DNA from 3 places in the Bradyrhizobium sp. 18BD genome. Region 2 is predicted to be linked to each of the others. Evidence: predicted binding sites of a transcription regulator. Region 2 holds the regulator's gene; each other region holds the start of a gene.
What was found. Region 2 encodes PhoB, which activates phosphate uptake and scavenging genes when phosphate is short. Its sites were predicted from a motif close to TGTCATNNANCTGTCAT; they were not measured.
Positions count from the first base shown of each region.

Region 1: a site for PhoB is predicted at 2,293-2,309, ahead of RAD16_RS33680 (DUF2794 domain-containing protein). Genes of this name have one in related genera too.
Region 3: a site for PhoB is predicted at 1,853-1,869, ahead of RAD16_RS06740 (RNA degradosome polyphosphate kinase). Genes of this name have one in related genera too.

Region 1 covers NZ_JAVAYL010000024.1:46,152-50,360, forward strand. Annotated here, with positions in the region: gene acnA (aconitate hydratase AcnA) at 1-773, shown strand, start outside; gene RAD16_RS33675 (DUF1223 domain-containing protein) at 993-1,769, shown strand; gene RAD16_RS33680 (DUF2794 domain-containing protein) at 2,377-2,748, shown strand; gene RAD16_RS33685 (N-acetyltransferase family protein) at 2,960-3,490, opposite strand; gene RAD16_RS33690 (Bax inhibitor-1/YccA family protein) at 3,710-4,209, opposite strand, start outside.
Region 2 covers NZ_JAVAYL010000007.1:102,255-106,463, reverse strand. Annotated here, with positions in the region: gene pstB (phosphate ABC transporter ATP-binding protein PstB) at 1-638, shown strand, start outside; gene phoU (phosphate signaling complex protein PhoU) at 650-1,366, shown strand; gene phoB (phosphate regulon transcriptional regulator PhoB) at 1,389-2,096, shown strand; gene RAD16_RS14900 (GcrA family cell cycle regulator) at 2,257-2,769, opposite strand; gene RAD16_RS14895 (acetylornithine transaminase) at 3,225-4,209, shown strand, end outside.
Region 3 covers NZ_JAVAYL010000003.1:137,626-141,834, forward strand. Annotated here, with positions in the region: gene purM (phosphoribosylformylglycinamidine cyclo-ligase) at 1-325, opposite strand, end outside; gene RAD16_RS06730 (CDP-alcohol phosphatidyltransferase family protein) at 482-1,024, shown strand; gene RAD16_RS06735 (chromosomal replication initiator DnaA) at 1,120-1,797, shown strand; gene RAD16_RS06740 (RNA degradosome polyphosphate kinase) at 1,943-4,132, shown strand; gene ppx (exopolyphosphatase) at 4,148-4,209, shown strand, end outside.

The sequences.
Region 1 (4,209 bases), on a different contig from region 2:
AGAACCCGCCCTATTTCGACGGCATGAAGAAGGAGCCGGAGCCGGTCACCGACATCGTCGAGGCCCGCATCCTCGCCATGTTCGGCGACAAGATCACCACCGACCACATCTCGCCGGCCGGTTCGATCAAGCTCACCTCGCCCGCCGGCAAATATCTCAGCGAGCACCAGGTGCGCCCCGCCGACTTCAACCAGTACGGCACGCGTCGCGGCAACCACGAAGTGATGATGCGCGGCACCTTCGCCAACATCCGCATCAAGAATTTCATGCTGAAGGGCGCGGACGGCAACATTCCGGAAGGCGGTCTCACCAAGCACTGGCCCGACGGCGAGCAGATGTCGATCTACGACGCCGCGATGAAGTACCAGCAGGAGCAGGTGCCGCTGGTCGTGTTCGCCGGCGCCGAATACGGCAACGGCTCCTCGCGCGACTGGGCTGCGAAGGGCACGCGTCTGCTCGGCGTTCGCGCCGTGATCTGCCAGAGCTTCGAGCGCATCCATCGCTCGAACCTGGTCGGCATGGGCGTGCTGCCGCTGACCTTCGAGGAAGGCACCTCGTGGTCGTCGCTCGGCCTGAAGGGCGACGAGAAGGTCACGCTGCGTGGTCTGGTCGGTGATCTCAAGCCGCGCCAGAAGCTGACCGCGGAAATCGTCTCCGGTGACGGCTCGTTGCAGCGCGTTTCGCTGCTTTGCCGCATCGATACGCTCGACGAGCTCGACTACTACCGGAACGGCGGCATTCTGCACTACGTGCTGCGCAAGCTCGCGGCCTAAGCGCGAATTTGTGAACGATGGCTCACCGCGACGTGAGTAGAAGGTTAAACGAAGGCGGCCTATCACAAGGCCGCCTTCGCGCGTTTGCGGCATGTTTCAGATGGGCCCGCCCGGCGGAAATCCCGCCCAGGACGGTTGAATCTGCCGCGCCCCGTAAGACTACGGTGATCATCAGGCGATAAGCTTTCCCCTAACGAGTGGCGATGTGTGACGTTCGACATGACAGCAATGACGGCTCCTAATCTGATTTCGCGCTGGTCCGGTACACTCTGGTCGGGAGCTCTCGGCATCTGCGCCATCGTCGCCATCATCCGTCCCGCGCATGCCGATCCCCGCGCCGTTGTCGAATTGTTTACTTCTCAGGGCTGCTCGTCCTGCCCGCCCGCTGACAAGATCATCGGCGATCTCTCCAGCGATCCCTCGATCATCGCGCTCAGCATGCCGATCGATTATTGGGATTATCTCGGCTGGAAGGACACGCTGGCGGATTCGCGCTTCTCGGCGCGGCAGCGCGCCTATTCGCGCATGCGCGGCGACCGCGAGGTCTACACGCCGCAAGTCGTCGTCAATGGTTCCACGCATGTGATCGGCAGCGATCGCGCCGGCATCGAGAGTGCGATCGGCAAGACCGACAAGGGCGTGGGCGTGATGAGCGTGCCGGTGACGATGTCGCTCTCGGGCAAGCAGATCAACGTATCGGTGGCCGCGAGCCAGGAGCCGACGGCCGCGCATGGCGAGGTCTGGATCTGCTCGATCGCCAAGTCGGTGCCGATCGCGATCGCCAAGGGCGAGAATCGCGGACAGCAGATCACCTATCACAACGTCGTCCGCAACCTGCTCAAGGTCGGCGACTGGACCGGTCGTTCGGAAAGCTGGACGGTGCCGCTGGAAAACCTCACGCGCGAGGGCGTCGACGGCGCGGTGGTCTATGTCCAGGACGGCAGCCGCGAGAAGCCGGGCCCGATGCTGGGCGCGGCGTACACGTCGCTGCACTGATTCGCGTAGATCGTCTCAGCAATTCATTGCTCGTCATTCCGGGGCGCGCAGCGCGAACTATGGCGCGCAATTGCGCATCTGAGAATCCATCGATCCACTTTCTGAGATGAGAAATAGATTCTCAGGTGCGCAATCGCGCACCGTAGTTCGCGCCAAGAGGCGCGCCCCGGAATGACAGCGCGCCGGAAACATCCCGACACAAACAAAAAAGGACCAACTTGCGTTGGCCCTCTCCTTGTCGCGCGTACAGACCCGGCCCTGTTCGACCCCGGGGGGCTGGGGGCTGAGGAATCCGGAACCGAAAGGACCGGGTCAACGCACATAGGTCTTTTCGCAATGCAGGGCGGCAGGCGGTGGGCGGAAAAGCGGCGATCCTGTGATTCTTGCTAACGATCCCGTGACGGTTTGCCGCGAGAGAGTTCCACCTTTGCGTGTGTCCGGCATGGCATCTGATTCGATGGGTTGAGCCAGCGCTCACGTATGAGTTCCATCCAGAGGCCTTGCGGTAGGGACCGGTTGGCGCGATCATACCACTGTCATGATCCGCGGTTTCCGGGGACGGTTTTCGCGGGCGAGGGTCATGCTGTGTGATGAGGAGACGCTTCCCATGAGTCTGACGCCGGAGGATGCCGATCCGAGCGGGCAGCGCGCGGCGGCGCATCCCGCCGCTGCGAATACCCAACTGAGCCGGGTGACGTTCAACCGGCTCGAGCTGCACCGCATTCTCAATCTGTACGGCCGCATGGTGGCCGACGGCGAGTGGCGCGACTACGCCATCGACTTCCTGAAGGACCGCGCCGTGTTCTCGGTCTATCGCCGCGCCTCGGAAGTGCCGATCTACCGCATCGAGAAGGACCCGCGGCTGGCGCGCAAGCAGGGTATGTACAGCGTGATCTCGGCGACCGGCCTGATCCTGCGCCGCGGCCACGAGCTCGAGCGCGTGCTGCTGGTGATCGATCGCAAGCTGGCGGTGGTCTAGCGGCACGACCGGCGCCATAGGGTGGGCAAAGGCGGGTAGCGCCGTGCCCACGTCGTTTCTCAATCGCCACGAATGGTGGGCACGCTTGCGCTTTGCCCACCCTACGAGAGCGGAGATTTGGCGAGGCTTCGTAGCCGGATGAGCGAAGCGACATCCGGGGCTTTGCTTGCCGTGGTCCCGGGTGTCGCTGCGCTCACCCGGGCTACTGCACCTACTTTGCCGGCACCGTCCTCGCGCCCTCGCCGAGGTCGCGCTGCATCATCACCGTGTCCAGCCAGCGGCCGAATTTCAGCCCGACATTGGGATGCGTGCCGATCATCTTGAAGCCGCCCCGGGTGTGCACGCCGATCGAGCCGGCATTGGCGGAATCGCCGATCACCGCGATCATCTGGCGGAAGCCGCGCGCCTCGCATTCGGTGATCAGCCGCTCCAGCAGCAATGAGCCGATGCCGCGGCGGTGGAAGCCGGGGTCCAGATAGATCGAGTTCTCGACCGTGAAGCGATAGGCCGGCCGCGGCCGGTAGGCGCCGGCATAGGCGTAGCCGGCCACGCGCCCGTCGATGATGGCGACGAAATAGGGATAGCCGCCGTCCACCAGCGCGCGGTAGCGGCGCGTCATCTCGGTGAGGTCAGGCGGATCCAGCTCGAACGTCGCGGTGCCCTCGCGGACGGCCTGCTGGTAGATGGCGGTGATGGCGGGGAGGTCGGCCTCGGTGGTGGGCCTGATTTCAGGTGCGGACATGGGGGAAGACTAGAGCCTTCCCACGGGCGCTGGAAGGGGCCCTGCGGTCTCAACGCCCGTCATTGCGAGCGCAGCGAAGCAATCCAGGAATGCGTCCGCGGAGGGACTCTGGATTGCTTCGTCGCAAGAGCTCCTCGCAATGACGAGGAAAGGTCGCGGCCCCAAACAAAAACCCCGGCCTCTCGGCCGGGGTTCGTGTCGTTCACTCTGGTCTGGCGCTTAATCGCGCTGGCCGAGGAGCTGCAGGAGCAGCGTGAACAGGTTGATGAAGTTCAGGTACAGCGACAGGGCGCCGGTGATGGCCGCACGCTCTGCGATGTCACCGCCGGCCGAAGCGTAGCCGTAGATGTAGTCGTTCTTCAGCCGCTGGGTATCCCAGGCGGTGAGGCCCGCGAACACCAGCACGCCGACGACCGACACGATGAACTGCAGCATCGAGCTGGCCAGGAACAGGTTCACCAGGCTCGCGATGATGATGCCGATCAGGCCCATGAACAGGAATGAGCCCATCCCGGTCAGGTCACGCTTGGTGGTGTAACCGTAGAGGCTCAGTGCACCGAACGTCGCCGCGGTGATGAAGAACACCCGCACGATCGACGTGTGGGTGAACACCAGGAAGATCGACGACAGCGAGATGCCCATCAGCGCCGAGAACACCCAGAACAGGATCTGGGCGGTCGAGGGTGCGAGACGGTTGATGCCCGCCGAGATCACGAACA
Region 2 (4,209 bases):
GCTGCGGGAAGTCGACCCTGCTGCGCATCTTCAACCGGATGTACGACCTCTATCCGGGCCAGCGCGTCACCGGTCAGCTCATGCTCGACCAGACCAATATCCTCGACCCCAAGTTGGATCTCAATCTGCTGCGCGCCCGCGTCGGCATGGTGTTCCAGAAGCCGACGCCGTTCCCGATGACGATCTACGAGAACATCGCCTTCGGCATCCGTCTCTATGAGAAGATCTCGAAGTCGGAGATGGACGACCGCGTCGAGAAGGCGCTGCGCGGCGGCGCGCTGTGGAACGAGGTCAAGGACAAGCTCAACGCCTCCGGCCTGTCGCTCTCCGGCGGCCAGCAGCAGCGCCTCTGCATCGCCCGCACCGTCGCGGTGCGCCCCGAGGTGATCCTGTTCGACGAGCCCTGCTCGGCGCTCGATCCGATCTCGACCGCCAAGGTCGAGGAGCTGATCCAGGAACTGTCCGAGAACTACACGATCGCGATCGTCACCCACAACATGCAGCAGGCGGCGCGTGTCTCCGACAAGACCGCCTTCATGTATCTCGGCGAGCTCATCGAGTTCGACGACACCAGCAAGATCTTCACGTCGCCGACCGACCGGCGTACGCAGGATTACATCACCGGCCGGTTCGGCTGAGGAGACGGAACATGGGTTCTGAACATACCGCAAAGGCCTTCGACACCGACCTCCAGGAGCTCACCCGCCTGGTCGCCGAGATGGGCGGCATCGCCGAACGCTTGATCGTCGATTCCGTCGACGCGCTGATCCGCCGCGACGTCCCGCTCGGCCAGCGCGTCGTCACCGCCGACGCCGATATCGACGCGCTGCAGAAAAAGATCGAGGAGCGCGCCGTGCTCACCATCGCGCGCCGTCAGCCGATGGCCGTCGACCTTCGCGAGATCGTCGGCGCCATGCGCGTCGCGACCGATCTCGAGCGGATCGGCGACCTCGCCAAGAACATGGGCAAGCGCGTTGCCGCGCTCGATGCCGACTTCCATCCGCTGAAGCTGTTCCGCGGCCTGGAGCACATGACCGACCTCGTGCAGCAGCAGGTCAAGTCGGTGCTGGACGCCTATGCCGCGCACGATCTGCCGGCGGCGATGGCGGTGTGGAAGGGCGACGAGGAAGTCGACGCCATCTGCACCTCGCTGTTCCGCGAGCTCCTCACCTACATGATGGAGGATCCGCGCAACATCTCGTTCTGCATCCATCTGATGTTCTGCGCCAAGAACATCGAGCGCATCGGCGACCACGCCACCAACATCGCCGAGACCGTGTTCTATATGATCGAGGGCCAGGCGATCACCGACAAGCGGCCGAAGGGCGACATGACGACCTTCGCCACGACGGTCCCGAATACCTGATTAGCTAAGGAGCGACGACCCCATGGGCGCACGCATTATGGTGGTTGAGGACGAGGAAGCTCTCACCGAGCTGCTTCGCTACAACCTCGAAGGCGACGGCTATGACGTGGAGACGGTGATGCGCGGCGACGATGCCGACACCCGTCTCAAGGAGCACATCCCCGATCTGATCGTGCTCGACTGGATGCTGCCGGGCCTCTCCGGCATCGAGCTGTGCCGCCGGCTTCGCACCCGGCCCGAGACCAAGCAGCTCCCGATCATCATGCTCACCGCGCGCGGTGAGGAGAGCGAGCGGGTGCGCGGTCTTGCGACCGGTGCCGACGACTACATCGTCAAGCCGTTCTCGGTGCCGGAGCTGCTGGCCCGCGTGAAGGGCCTGCTGCGGCGTGCCAGCCCCGAGCGGCTCGCCACGGTGCTCGCCTATGGCGACATCGAGCTCGATCGCGACAAGCGCCGCGTGGCACGTTCGGGCCGGCCGATCGATCTCGGCCCGACCGAATATCGCCTGCTGGAGTTCTTCCTGGAGCATCCCGGCCGCGTGTTCTCGCGCGAGCAGCTGCTCGACAGCGTCTGGGGCCGCGACATCTACATCGACGAACGCACCGTCGATGTGCATATCGGCCGCCTGCGCAAGCTGCTCAATCTCGGCCGCGAGCAGGATCCGATCCGCACCGTCCGCGGCGCCGGCTACGCGCTCGACGATCGCTTCGCCAAGGCTGAGCAGACTTAAAGAGTCTGAGCAGCCTTAAAGTGGCTGAGCAGACGGGGGCTGAGCAAACGTAAAAACGGCTGCAAGCAAGCCAAATAAAAAGCGCGCCACCTGGCGCGCTTTTTTATGTCTCGATCGTCGTCCCAGCCGTGTGCCGGGACGATGTCGTCTGAAGCCGTGCTCAGCGCGTGCCGGGCTTGGCCGGTGCGCGGCGGCGATCCGCCGCGGGCTGATACGCCACCCGCGAGTGCTGGGCGCAATAGGGCAGGCCGGAAAGGGCCTTGCCGCCGCAGAAGAAGAAATCCGGGCTGGAGGGATCGCCGACCGGCCAGTGGCAGGTCGCCTCGTTCAGCTCCAGCAGCGACAGCCGCTGGCTCATCGGCACCACGTTGTCGTAGGTGACCGGTTCGGCCTCGACCTCGACCTCGAAGGCCTGCGCCAGCGCGGTGTTGCCGCGCGCGATCGGCCGGCTCACCCGCATCATATGCTGCGCGGGACGCGCCTTGCGCGGCCGGGGAGCCGCCGACGAGGGGCTCTTGGCGCGGCCGGACAGGCCGAGCCTGTGCACCTTGCCGATCACGGCATTACGGGTCACGTTGCCGAGCTCGGCCGCAATCTGGCTGGCCGAAAGTCCGGCCTCCCAGAGCTTTTTAAGCTGCTCGACGCGATCGTCGGACCAGGTCAAAACCGTCATTGCACCCTTTCCCTCGCCGTACGGCCGCCATCCTGGCGCCATGCGGCGAATGCCTAAGCCTCGAAAAACCCGTGCCGTCAGAATCCCTTAAGGCTCGCCGGGCGCAGCTGGAACGCCCGAACGTTTACGCCGGTACATGAGGACTTAGAGGATCAGAAACACTGCACGAGATGTCGTATCTGACAAGCCAAACGCTACAATATGGCGTGACTCACGCGCAAGAGTCCGCCGACTCGCTTCCACATGTTCCGTGGCAAAAACCCCGCTAATTCGGCACCGCAAGACTACGGATTCAGCGTTTCGCGAGGCTTTCGGGCGGCATTGACACCGGTATCACCAGGCATAAGATAGTGACACGTGCCGCCCTTAAAAGGCGGCACGTTTCGTTTTCCGGGCCGGTTGATGGTGCGTTGCGCAATGCACGCTCACGCCGTCCGCAACATCAAGTGATCGTCATGACTAACAGCGCAGCGCCGCATTTGCTCCCCGTTTTCGCCAGGGCCGACCTCGGTTTCGAGCGCGGCGAAGGCTGCTGGCTGATTGCGACCAACGGCGACCGCTATCTCGACTTTACCTCCGGCGTTGCGGTGAACGCGCTCGGCCACGCCCATCCCGCGCTGGTCAAGGCCTTGCAGGAGCAGGCGACGAAGCTCTGGCATATGTCGAACCTGTTCCAGAGCCCCGATGGCGAGAAGCTCGCCGCGCGCCTGTGCAGCGAGAGCTTTGCGGACTTCGTGTTCTTCTGCAATTCCGGCGCCGAAGCGCTGGAGGGCGTGATCAAGCTGGTCCGCCATCATCACTTCTCCAAGGGACATCCGGAGCGCTATCGCATCATCACCTTCGAAGGCGCCTTCCATGGCCGCACGCTGGCAACGCTGGCCGCGACGGGATCGGCAAAATATCTCGAAGGCTTTGGTCCGCCGATGGACGGTTTCGACCAGATCCCGCACGGTGACATCGAGGCCGTGAAGAAGGCGATCGGCCCGCAGACCGCCGGCATCCTGATCGAGCCGATCCAGGGCGAGGGCGGCGTGCGTTCGGCAACGCCTGCGTTCCTCAAGGCGCTGCGCCAGCTCTGCGACGAGAAGGGCCTGCTGCTCGCCTTCGACGAGGTGCAGACCGGCATGGGCCGCGCCGGCGATCTGTTCGCCCATCGGCGCACCGGCGTCACGCCCGACGTGATGTCGCTGGCGAAGGCGCTCGGCGGCGGCTTTCCGATCGGCGCGGTGCTCGCGACCGCGGAGGCGGCGTCCGGCATGGGCCCCGGTTCGCACGGCTCGACCTTCGGCGGCAATCCGCTGGCGATCTCGGCTGCGAACGCCGTGCTCGACGTCATGCTCAAGCCCGGCTTCTTCGACCACGTGCAGAAGATGTCGCTGCTGCTCAAGCAGAAGCTCGCCTCCGTCATCGACCGGCATCCTGATGTCGTCTGCGAAGTGC
Region 3 (4,209 bases), on a different contig from region 2:
CCAGGAAGAACAGCGGCTCGGCGCCCTGCACCACGAGGTCGTTGACGCTCATGGCGACGAGGTCGATGCCGATCCCGCCGTGCAGGCCGGTCTCGATCGCGATCTTGACCTTGGTTCCGACACCGTCGGTGGCGGCAACCAGGACCGGGTCCTTGAAGCCGGCCGCCTTGAGGTCGAACAGGCCGCCGAAGCCGCCGATCTCGGCGTCGGCGCCGGGGCGCGCGGTGGCGCGCACCATCGGCTTGATCAGGTCGACAAGGCGGTTGCCCGCGTCGATATCGACGCCTGAATCGGCGTAAGTGAGGCCGTTTTTGCGGTCGGTCATGCCCGATTTCCAGTGGGTTTGCGGCTGGTTACGTCGAATTCCGGGGACGCGCAATGGCAAGCGTGGCGCCCCGCCCTATACTATGTAGAGATATCAACCGGTTCAGCCTCCCAGGGGGCCGGATTCGAGGTCAGGCCGGGTGCCGGGAAGCGCCGTGTGAGTATTCCGAATATCATAACCCTGGGCCGCATCCTGCTGGTCCCGATCATCGTCTGGGCCATCGTGTCGAGCCAAATGGAGGTGGCGTTCGCCGTCTTCCTGATCGCCGGCATCAGCGACGCCGTGGACGGCTTCCTGGCCAAGCGCTTCAACATGACCAGCGAGCTCGGCGCCCTGCTCGACCCGCTCGCCGACAAGGCGCTGCTGGTGTCGATCTACCTCGCGCTCGGCATCTGGGGCGACATCCCGCGCTGGATCGTCATCCTGGTGGTGTCGCGCGACATCATGATCGTGACAGCCGTGATCGTATCCTGGCTGTTCGACAAGCCCGTCGAGATGAAGCCGTCGAAAGTATCCAAGCTAAACACAGCCGCCCAGGTCGCCTACGCCGCCCTGGTGCTGGCCTCCCTTGCCTTCGGCTTCAAGCCGGCGCCCTATGACACTGTCCTGATGGGCTTTGTCACGATCTTCACGCTCTCCTCGGTGTCGCTCTACCTCGTCGAGTGGCTGAGGCACATGAGCACGATCGAGGCCAAATGAGAGGTGATGCGGCCCTGCAAAAGGCCAAGTCCCGCTCGATGAAATCGAATCTCTTTCAACGAAGCCGGCGCGCGCCGGCATGGAGCAGAGCTAGCGTGGCAGGCCGCGTTCACCCCCGACAATTGGCGTTCTCGCTTCCGCACGCGGAAAGCCTCAGCCGGGACAATTTCCTCGAAGGCCCCGCCAATGCCGCCGGCCTTGCCCTGATCGACGGCTGGCCGGAATGGCCGAACCGGATCATGTGGCTGGCCGGCCCCGAGGGCAGCGGCAAGAGCCATCTCGCAGCGATCTGGGCCGAGGAGGCCGGGGCCCGCTCGACCACGGCCAATGCGCTGACCGCCGCAGGCGTTCCGGGCGCCCTCGCCACCGGCGCGCTGGTGGTCGAGGATCTCAAGGCAAAGGATTTTGACGAGCGCGCCCTGTTCCACCTCATGAACCTCGCCCGGGAGGACGGCGCCTACGTCCTGTTCACGGGCCGCGAGGTGCCGGCCTCGCTCGAGATCGACCTGCGCGACCTGCGCTCGCGCCTGCGCGCCCTGCCGGCGGTGGCGCTGCTGCCGCCCGACGACCAGCTCTTCCGCGGCCTGATCGTCAAATTCTGCGCCGACCGCCAGCTTTCCGTGGACGAAAGCGTGGTCAGCTACCTCGCCACCCGCCTGGAGCGATCCTCGGCGGCGGCACGGCAGGCCGTCGAACTGCTCGACGGCGAGGCCCTCAGGCTCGGCCGCCCCGTCACTCGGGCGCTGGCCGCCGAGCTGCTGCGGGACGCCTGACCCGCCTGTTCTGCCCCTAAGGGCCGCTTGACGCGGCGCGGCGGCGGAACATCAATGTCATCGAAACGTCATCGGACTAACACATGCTCCCGGCGGTTTTGCGCATAAGCCGCAAATTGGGGCGAACTGGATGGACCGACTTCTGATGGATTCCGCGCAAGCTGTTGAAACTAAAGAAAAACCCTCGGAAGTCGAGAGCCTGCCGGCGATTGCATCGAGCCCCGAGCGATTCATCAACCGCGAGCTGTCCTGGCTGCATTTCAACCGGCGCGTCCTTGAGGAATCGGTCAATCCCAGCCACCCCCTCCTGGAGCGGGTGCGTTTCCTGTCGATTTCGGCGAATAACCTCGACGAGTTCTTCATGGTCCGCGTCGCCGGCATCAAGGCCCAGGTGCGCGAGGGCATTGCCGAGCGCGCCCCCGATGGCCTGACACCGTCCGAGCAGCTCGCGCTGATCAACCGCACCGTCTCACAGCTTGCCAGCGACCAGCAGGCGATCTGGGCCGATCTGCGCGGCAGCCTCGCCGGCGCCGGCATCGTGCTGGTGGACGGCAAGGACGTCACCAAGGCGGAAAGGACCTGGATCGAGGACTACTTCCTCAACAACGTGTTCCCATTGCTGACGCCGCTGGCGATCGACCCGGCCCACCCCTTCCCGTTCATCCCGAGCCTCGGCTTCACAATCGCGCTCCAGCTCACGCGCGAGGCCGACGGCAAGCAGATGAACGCGCTGATCCGCATGCCCGGCAAGATCGACCGTTTCATCCGCCTGCCCGCCGAAGGCAAGGTCCGCCTGATCTCGCTGGAGCAGGCGACTGGCCTGTTCATCAACCGCCTGTTCCCCGGCTACAATCTCCAGGGCCAGGGCGCCTTCCGCATCATCCGCGACTCCGAGCTCGAAATCGAGGAAGAGGCCGAAGACCTCGTCCGCCTGTTCGAGACCGCGCTGAAGCGCCGCCGCCGTGGGTCGGTGATCCGGCTCGAGATCGACGCCAAGATGCCCGAGGAGCTGCGCAGTTTCGTGCAGCATGCGCTGTCGGCTGCCGACGACGAGGTGTTCCTCGTGGACGGCGTGCTCGCCATGAACGAGCTCTCGCAGCTCACCCGGCTCGACCGGCCCGATCTCGAATTCACCCCCTACGTGCCGCGTCATCCCGAGCGCGTGCGCGAGCATGGCGGCGACATTTTTGCTGCGATTCGGCAGAAGGATCTCGTCGTCCATCACCCCTATGAATCCTTCGACGTCGTCGTGCAGTTCCTGCAGCAGGCCGCGCGCGATCCCGATGTCGTCGCGATCAAGCAGACGCTCTACCGCACCTCCAACAACTCGCCGATCGTGCGTACGCTTGCGGAGGCCGCCGAAGCCGGCAAGTCCGTTACCGCTCTGATCGAGCTGAAGGCGCGCTTCGACGAAGAAGCCAACATCCGCTGGGCGCGCGACCTCGAGCGCGCCGGCGTACAGGTCGTCTACGGCTTCCTCGAGCTGAAGACGCACGCAAAACTCTCGATGGTGGTGCGTCGTGAAGGCGGCAGCCTCACGACCTACGTCCACACCGGCACTGGCAACTATCACCCGGTCACCGCGCGCATCTATACCGACCTCTCCTACTTCACCTCGGATCCGACCATCGGCCGCGACGCCGCGCGCGTGTTCAACTTCATCACCGGCTATGCCGCGCCGAGCGATCTGGAAAAGATGGCGGTGTCGCCGCTGACCTTGCGCAAGCGCATCATCGAGCACATCCAGGGCGAGACCGCGCATGCACGGCACGGCCGTGCCGGTGCGGTCTGGATGAAGATGAATGCGCTGGTCGACCCCGACATCATCGACGCGCTCTACGAGGCCTCGCAGGCCGGCGTGCAGGTCGAGCTGGTGGTGCGCGGTATCTGCTGCCTACGTCCGGGTATTCCCGGACTGTCGGAAAATATCCGCGTCAAGTCGATCATCGGGCGATTCCTGGAACACGGCCGAATCTACTGCTTCGGCATGGGCCAGGGCCTGCCGAGCGCGAAAGCGGCTGTGTATATCTCGTCGGCCGACATGATGCCGCGCAACCTCGACCGCCGCGTCGAGGTGCTGTGTCCGCTGCAAAATCCCACGGTGCATCAGCAGGTTCTCGAACAGATCATGGTCGCGAATCTGAAGGACAATGAGCAGAGCTGGCAATTGTTGCCGGACGGGTCCTCAACGCGTATGAAGGCCGCGAAGGGCGAGGAGCCTTTCAACGTGCACAACTACTTCATGACAAATCCGAGTCTGTCTGGCCGTGGAAAGTCGCTCAAGGAATCCTCGCCGCGCCGTCTCACGCGCCGTAGTGAACGTCATCCTTCCTGATCCGGGATCGTGGACGTGAAGCGGCCGCGCAAGCGTGGCGCGAGCGTCGCGGTCATCGACATCGGTTCCAACTCGGT